One region of the Thalassospira sp. CH_XMU1420-2 genome, then DNA from elsewhere that is predicted to be linked to it. Evidence: riboswitches for the same ligand, from Rfam matches in the RefSeq annotation. Region 1 holds a riboswitch; the other holds the start of a gene.
The links. A riboswitch is a leader RNA that binds a small molecule or an ion and turns the genes downstream of it on or off. The one in region 1 is predicted to bind S-adenosylmethionine.
Positions count from the first base shown of each region.

Region 2: another riboswitch for S-adenosylmethionine. It lies ahead of WA429_RS16775 (methionine ABC transporter ATP-binding protein); the one in region 1 lies ahead of metZ (O-succinylhomoserine sulfhydrylase).

Region 1 is NZ_JAYMEG010000004.1:331,353-334,801, forward strand. It holds gene WA429_RS15260 (dihydrolipoyl dehydrogenase family protein) at 1-465, opposite strand, end outside; gene WA429_RS15265 (TVP38/TMEM64 family protein) at 458-1,252, opposite strand; SAM riboswitch at 1,481-1,552, shown strand; gene metZ (O-succinylhomoserine sulfhydrylase) at 1,635-2,837, shown strand; gene apaG (Co2+/Mg2+ efflux protein ApaG) at 3,060-3,449, shown strand, end outside.
Region 2 is NZ_JAYMEG010000005.1:297,531-300,979, forward strand. It holds gene WA429_RS16765 (protein-arginine deiminase family protein) at 1-71, opposite strand, end outside; gene WA429_RS16770 (hypothetical protein) at 262-1,164, opposite strand; SAM riboswitch at 1,345-1,422, shown strand; partial or broken gene WA429_RS16775 (methionine ABC transporter ATP-binding protein) at 1,489-2,217, shown strand; gene WA429_RS16780 (methionine ABC transporter permease) at 2,286-2,945, shown strand; gene WA429_RS16785 (MetQ/NlpA family ABC transporter substrate-binding protein) at 3,003-3,449, shown strand, end outside.

The DNA.
Region 1 (3,449 bases):
GGCATCAAGACCCGGGATCGGGGGCACTGCTGCGCGCGATCCGGTTGCGATGACAAAACGCTTCGCCTTGATTGTGCTGTCACCGGCAACAAGGGTGTCGGGGGCTGTGAATTTGCCTTCTGCCTGTATGACGTCGCAGCCCAGTTCTTCAAATCGTTCAACCGAATCATGGGGCGCAATGCCCGAAATTACCGAATGAACATGATCGATTGCCTGATCGAAATTGACGCTTACCGGGCCGGTTGAAATGCCAAACCGCGAAGCTTTACGTGCATTTTCGGCAGCATGACCCGCCGCCAGAAGTGCCTTTGAGGGCACGCAACCGGTATTCAGGCAGTCACCGCCCATTTTGCCCTTTTCAACCAGGACAACCTTGGCCCCCACCTGAACGGCCCCTGCCGCAACCGAAAGACCGCCAGACCCGGCACCAATGACGCAGATGTCGGTTTTGATCAATTTACTCATCTGAGCTGGCCTCATTTTTGGATTTGCGAAGTTTCTTATAGGCAACCGGCAGCATCGCCAGAACAGCCAGGCCAATAATCGGGGTCAGAATTCGGGGTTCGAAAATGACGCCAAGATCGGGTGTCTTGCCCTGATCAAACAGGGCACCAAGACCGTCGCCGATGGATGCGTAAACAAAGGTGCCCGGAATGATGCCAAGCAGGGTGCCCATGGCAAAGGAGCGCAATTTCACTCCGAGCAATGCCGGCACCAGATTGACAAGCCAGAACGGGAATATCGGGATCAGGCGCAAGACCATCAGATAGCTGAAGGCATTTTCGGAAAAGCCTTTTTCCATTTTCCGAATTGCACTGCCTGCCTTCTCATGCATGACATCGTAAAACGCGTATCGCGCGGCAAGATAAACGATGACAGCGCCAAGGGTCGCGGCAGTGACGACATATGTGGTCCCGAGCACGGCACCAAACAAAAAGCCCCCGGAAATGGTCAGAACAGATCCAAGCGGCAAGGACAGGGCAACCGCAATCACGTAAATCGCCATAAAGCCCAGAATGCTGAGCACAGGTTTGCTGGCAACGAGTTCCTGCAACTGGTCGCGATTGTCACGTAACGTGTCAAAGGACAGCAAATCCAGAAGGCCGCTGCTCCAGGCGGCAAGCAGGCCGCAAATCAGAACCAAAAGTGGCAGCAACCGGCGCCAAAGCGGTTTGCGCGCAGCCTGATTCTGATCTGTATGTTCTGTTTTGTGGTCGGACACTGTTGGCGCCGCTGAACTGGTTTTGGTCATATAATTCACGCTCTTGCATGGATCTGGTGACGGGATGAAGAGCAAAACCCGATAAACAGGATTGCATTAATTTCGGCAAGATTAGAGCGAATTTTCCAAAGAAGCTTATGAACTGCTTTCACCATTGCGTGAGGAAATCGCGATCACCGGCAAAGCATCAATCCAGACAAAGCTGCGCAGAAATCCTGATGGTCTGGTGCTTGACGTCGGGGAAATCTGGACGTATCGTCTGCCAATCGTGGGATTTGTCGACCGGCTTGCGGCCACGTAAAAAATCGCTAAAGAGGGGTAAAATGGCTTCGGCCCTGACCCATTCATGCCGGTCAGGGTTTTTTTGTGCCCGGAACGCACCAATATCTTCGGGCATATTAGGAGCAAGACGATGACGACCGAAAAAAAGGCTTCCGATAACTGGCGTGCCGCGACCCGTTCCGTTCGTGGTGGTACCGCGCGCACCGGTTTCTCCGAGACGTCCGAAGCCATCTTTATGAATTCCGGATATGTGTATGAAACCGCCGCCGAGGCCGAAGCCTCCTTTGATGGCAGTGGTCCGGAACGCTATGTCTATTCACGTTTTGCCAATCCGACCGTGAACATGTTCGAGGAACGCCTTGCGTTGCTCGAAGGCGCGAAATACTGCCGGGCGACCGCATCTGGCATGTCGGCGGTGTGGAATGCGCTTGCGGCCTGTACCAAGGCCGGCGGGCGTGTTGTGGGGTCGCGCGCATTGTTCGGGTCTTGTGAATTCATCCTGACCACGCTTTTGCCGCGCTTTGGTGTTGAAACCGAACTGGTCGATGGTACGGATCACGCCGCATGGGAAGCAGCCCTTTCCAAGCCGGCCGATGCGGTCTTTCTTGAAACGCCGTCCAACCCGACCCTGGAAGTTCTTGATATCGCCTTTATCGCCGATCTGGCGCACAAGGCAGGTGCGAAAGTCGTGGTCGATAACGTTTTCGCGACCCCGATCCTGCAAAAACCGATGGAACTGGGGGTTGATATTGTTGTCTATTCCGCGACCAAGCATATTGATGGTCAGGGGCGCTGTCTTGGCGGGGCCATCCTGTTTAACGACAAGGAATGGCATGACGAACACCTGACGACATTCCTGCGTCATACCGGGCCGAGCATGAGCCCGTTCAACGCTTGGGTGCTGCTCAAAGGTCTTGAAACACTTAGCCTGCGTGTGGACCAGCATATCCGCAACGCATCGGCATTGGCGGAATTCCTGTCGGAACAGCCGCAAGTGTCACGCGTTATCTATCCGGGACTGAAAAGTCACCCGCAGCATGAACTGGCAATGAAACAGATGTCTGGTCGGGGCGGTGGATTGATCGCGATTGAGCTTGCCGGGGGCAAGAAAGCAGCCTTTTCGTTGCTTGATAACCTCAATCTGATTGATATCTCCAACAATCTCGGCGATGCCAAAAGTCTGGCCACCCATCCCTGGACGACAACGCATCAGCGTGTCCCGGCCGAGGACAAGATCACGATGGGCATTACCGAGGGCATGCTGCGTTTGTCTGTTGGTCTGGAAGACATTGATGATCTGAAAGAAGATCTGCTGGCGGCCCTTTCCGTATAACGGATGGTGATACGGTAATCCTGATATCGGAACGGCCCGTACAATGTGCGGGCCGTTGCTTTTAGAAGGGTGTTCTGGCGGCCTGGCAGTAGCGGCGAAACTGTTTCGCAACTATTGTGACAGGCCACTGGTACTTCTTATGCAGACTGTCTACATATGGCTCATCAATTGTGATCTTGGCTGACAGAAGATGAATGGAACACATTTGGCCTGGAGACGTGCATGTATTCGACCGTAACCCACGACATCAAGGTTTCGGTGCAACCCGTATTCCTTGAGGATGAATCCGATCCTGATACCCATCGCTATGTTTGGGCCTATCGGATCGAGATTGAAAACCTCGGATCCAAAACCGTCCAGTTGCTTAGTCGCTACTGGCGAATTACGGATTCACGCGGGGAAACCCAGGAGGTCAAAGGCCCGGGTGTTGTCGGCGAACAGCCCGTCCTCGCAGGTGGGGAACGTTTCAACTATACCAGTGGGGCGCCATTGGCGACGCCAAGTGGCTTTATGGTTGGGACCTATGAGATGATGGACATGGACGGCAATCATTTTGATATTGCCATTCCTGCCTTTTCTCTGGACAGTCCCCATGGGCAACATACTGTGAAC
Region 2 (3,449 bases), on a different contig from region 1:
ACGGTCAGGTTTTTGATATCGGTCGCATCGTTATTTACAACAACCTGCTCGTCTATCGGGACGAAGCCCATACCGGAAACTTGCAGCCTCCATGTACCGTTCGCGATGTTAAACACATGAGAAGCCGCCACATTCGGAGTGAGAACCAAATCCTTTGTCTGTTGTGGCTGACCCAAGCAGGTTAGCGAGATGCGCACCGTGTTAAACGGATAAACGCCGACGGGGGCTGTCAGTTGGACGGTATAATTTGCCATGGCATCCTCAACGGCTGATGGGTTCGTGGGATGGAATGTCATTCATCGCTTCGGCGATCCGCAGCTTGGCTTGAAGCGCGTTCTTCAAGACATCAACCCGGTCATCTATGGTGCCAAGTGCTGAATCCTTCAGAATCGAACTCGCCCAAGGCTGGGTGGTGACATCTGGTCCGCCTTCAAACTTTATGGTCGCGTAATCGATTATCCCGTCCGGTGTTTTCACGCCGAGCTTGATTGCGGCAGCACCAGCTTCGTCACACGCATTTTTCAGGCTATCGGCATCATAGCTCGCAACCGCATCGGGAATGGTGATCTGCAAATATCCTGGCAGCGATGCGATAACGTCCTGAAGAGACGGTACGGGTGTGGGTTCCGGCTGCGGAGAAGGTGTGGGGCCGGGTGTCGGTGTGGGCGTCGGTTCCGGCTTTGGTGTTGGTTGTGGGGTTGGTTGGGGTTTCGGATCGGGCTGCGGTGTGGGAGCTGGCTTGGTGCCACTTTCCAACTTCGCGACCGCCTGTGCTTCCTGGGTTAGCAGGCTGTTGACTTCATCGGCAAAGCGTTTTTCTGCCTGATAGCGTGACGTGGCGCTGGCATCGAATTTCTGTTTGCTGAAGATGCTCATGGATTTCAGGCGTTCTGCATCCTGTGCGCCAAAGGCAGACAGGGTGGCGGCGATTTGACCGGCGCCAGATTGCAGGCGCGATGACAGGGTGGCGGCATCCGGGCATTTGCCACTGGCAAGGGCAGCGTCCCCTTCGGCGGCGAGCTTTTGCAGCGACGCTGTTTCCGAGGACAGAGTTGAAAGCTGTGCCTTGGTGCGTACATCAACCTTGTTGCCCGTTACCGTTACCACGGTCGGGTATTGCGCCAGGGTTCTGGCAAGGTCACTGATCCGGTCGGCATAGGCCATCTGTCCAATCCCGCATTGATGTTGACCAAAACTAGACGGGGGAAGCGGGCATTTGTGACGCCGTGACGGCGAGGTTGGTTGAACAAAGTTTTAGTGTTGTATATTTGCCGATCATAAAAGCCATGCGTAAAATGCATGATCATTGCCATTGATGAACTGCGTTCAGTGGGGTACACAGGTTACATCGAACGCGCCGATTTGCTCCTCAGCTTGCGGGCGCGATAAAAATGCGGCTAAAGCGAGAGGGCGTATATGCTCCGTATGTACGACCGCCTCGGTGAAGCCGCGGCGGTTTTTTTTGTATCTACGGAAAGGTTGAGGTCCATGATCAGGCTCTCGAACGTCCAGAAGACTTATCCTGCACGACGTGGCAGTGACGAACATACGGCGCTGCGCGGTATCGATCTTGATATCGCAGCCGGCGAGATTGTTGGTGTCATTGGCCGTTCCGGTGCCGGGAAATCCACCCTGATCCGTTGCATCAACCTGCTTGAAACGCCGACTTCGGGTTCGGTGATTGTGGATGGCACCGACGTTACCAAGCTTTCCAACCGTGACCTGCCGCTGTTTCGGCGTCAGCTGGGCATGGTGTTTCAGCACTTCAATCTTCTGTCGTCGCGCACGGTCTATGACAATATCGCATTGCCGCTTGAACTGGCCGGTGCCAGCAAGACCGAGATTGCCGCCGCCGTCGATCCGTTGTTGCCGCTGGTCGGGCTTGAGGAAAAGCGTGACCGCTACCCGGCCGAACTGTCCGGTGGCCAGAAACAGCGCGTCGGCATTGCACGTGCGCTGTCATCAAGCCCGAAGGTTTTGCTGTGTGACGAGGTCACCTCGGCCCTGGATCCGGAAACCACCCGTCAGATCCTTAATCTGCTTAAAGACATCAACAAACGCCTTGGTCTGACCATGGTGGTGATCACCCATGAAATGGCGGTGGTCAAGGCGCTCTGTGATCGTGTGGCGGTGATGGATGGCGGGGTGATTGTCGAAGAAGGGCTGGTTGACGGCATCTTTGCCAACCCGGTCCATGACACCACCAAATCGCTTCTGGCCGATGAATTTGTCGAATTTCGCGCCGGTCAATCCAGCGACCAATCCAGCGGGCAGGAGGGTTAATCATGTTTTCAACACTCGCACCGATCTTGCTTCAGGCAACCGGCGAAACTCTTTATATGGTGGCGGCTGCCTTGGCGCTTGGTACCTCGATGGGGTTGCCGCTTGGCGTGCTTCTGGCGACGTCCGGCCGGGGGGAGCTGTTCGAGGCCCTTTGGTTCCAGCGCATCTTTGGTCCGATCGTCAATGCGACCCGTTCCGTGCCCTTCATTATTCTGGCCGTTGCGATCATTCCGTTCACCCGGTTTGTCGTCGGCACCTCGATCGGCACATCTGCGGCGATTGTCCCGCTGACCGTGGCGGCGATCCCGTTCATCGCGCGCATCATCGAAGGCGCCATTCGCGAAGTCGATAGCGGCCTGATCGAAGCTGCCCAGGCCATGGGCGCCCGCCCGGTTCAGGTCGTGACCAAGGTGCTTCTGCCCGAAGCCTTGCCCGGCATCATTCATGGCCTGACCCTGACCGCCGTCACCCTGATCGGGTATTCGGCGATGGTCGGGGCGGTTGGTGCCGGCGGTCTTGGGGATCTTGGCATTCGGTATGGCTATCAGCGGTTCCGCCCCGATGTGATGGCGGCTGTGGTGATTACCCTGATTGTGGTTGTGCAGGCGGTTCAAAGCTCCGGCGACTGGATGGCGCGCAAAGCCGACAAACGGAATATATGAGTAACCCTCATATTTTGAAATTCCCGCAAAAAACAGCGAAAACAAGGAGTTTTTACAATGCGGTTTCTGCTTAAACTGACGGCTGCGGCCGTTCTGGCATCGGCCCTGACCGGTCAGGCACTTGCCAACGAAAAAATCAAAATCGGCGTTACCCCGGGTGCGCATGAAGAAGTCATGGAAGAAGTCGTCAAGGTTGCGGCGACCAAGGGCCTTGATATCGAAATCGTCAGCTTCTCGGATTATGTCATTCCGAACCAGGCGCTTGATGATGGTGATCTTCAGGCCAACAGCTTCCAGCACAAGCCGTATCTGGACAACCAGATCAAGGATCGTGGCTATGACCTGGCGGTTGTCGGTTACAACATCCTGACCCCGATGGGCATTTATTCCGACAAGATCAAAAGCCTGGACGAGCTTGAAGACGGTGCCGAAATCGGCATCCCGAACGACCCGACCAATGGCGGTCGTGCGCTTCTGGTGCTGCAGGCACAGGGCCTGATCAAG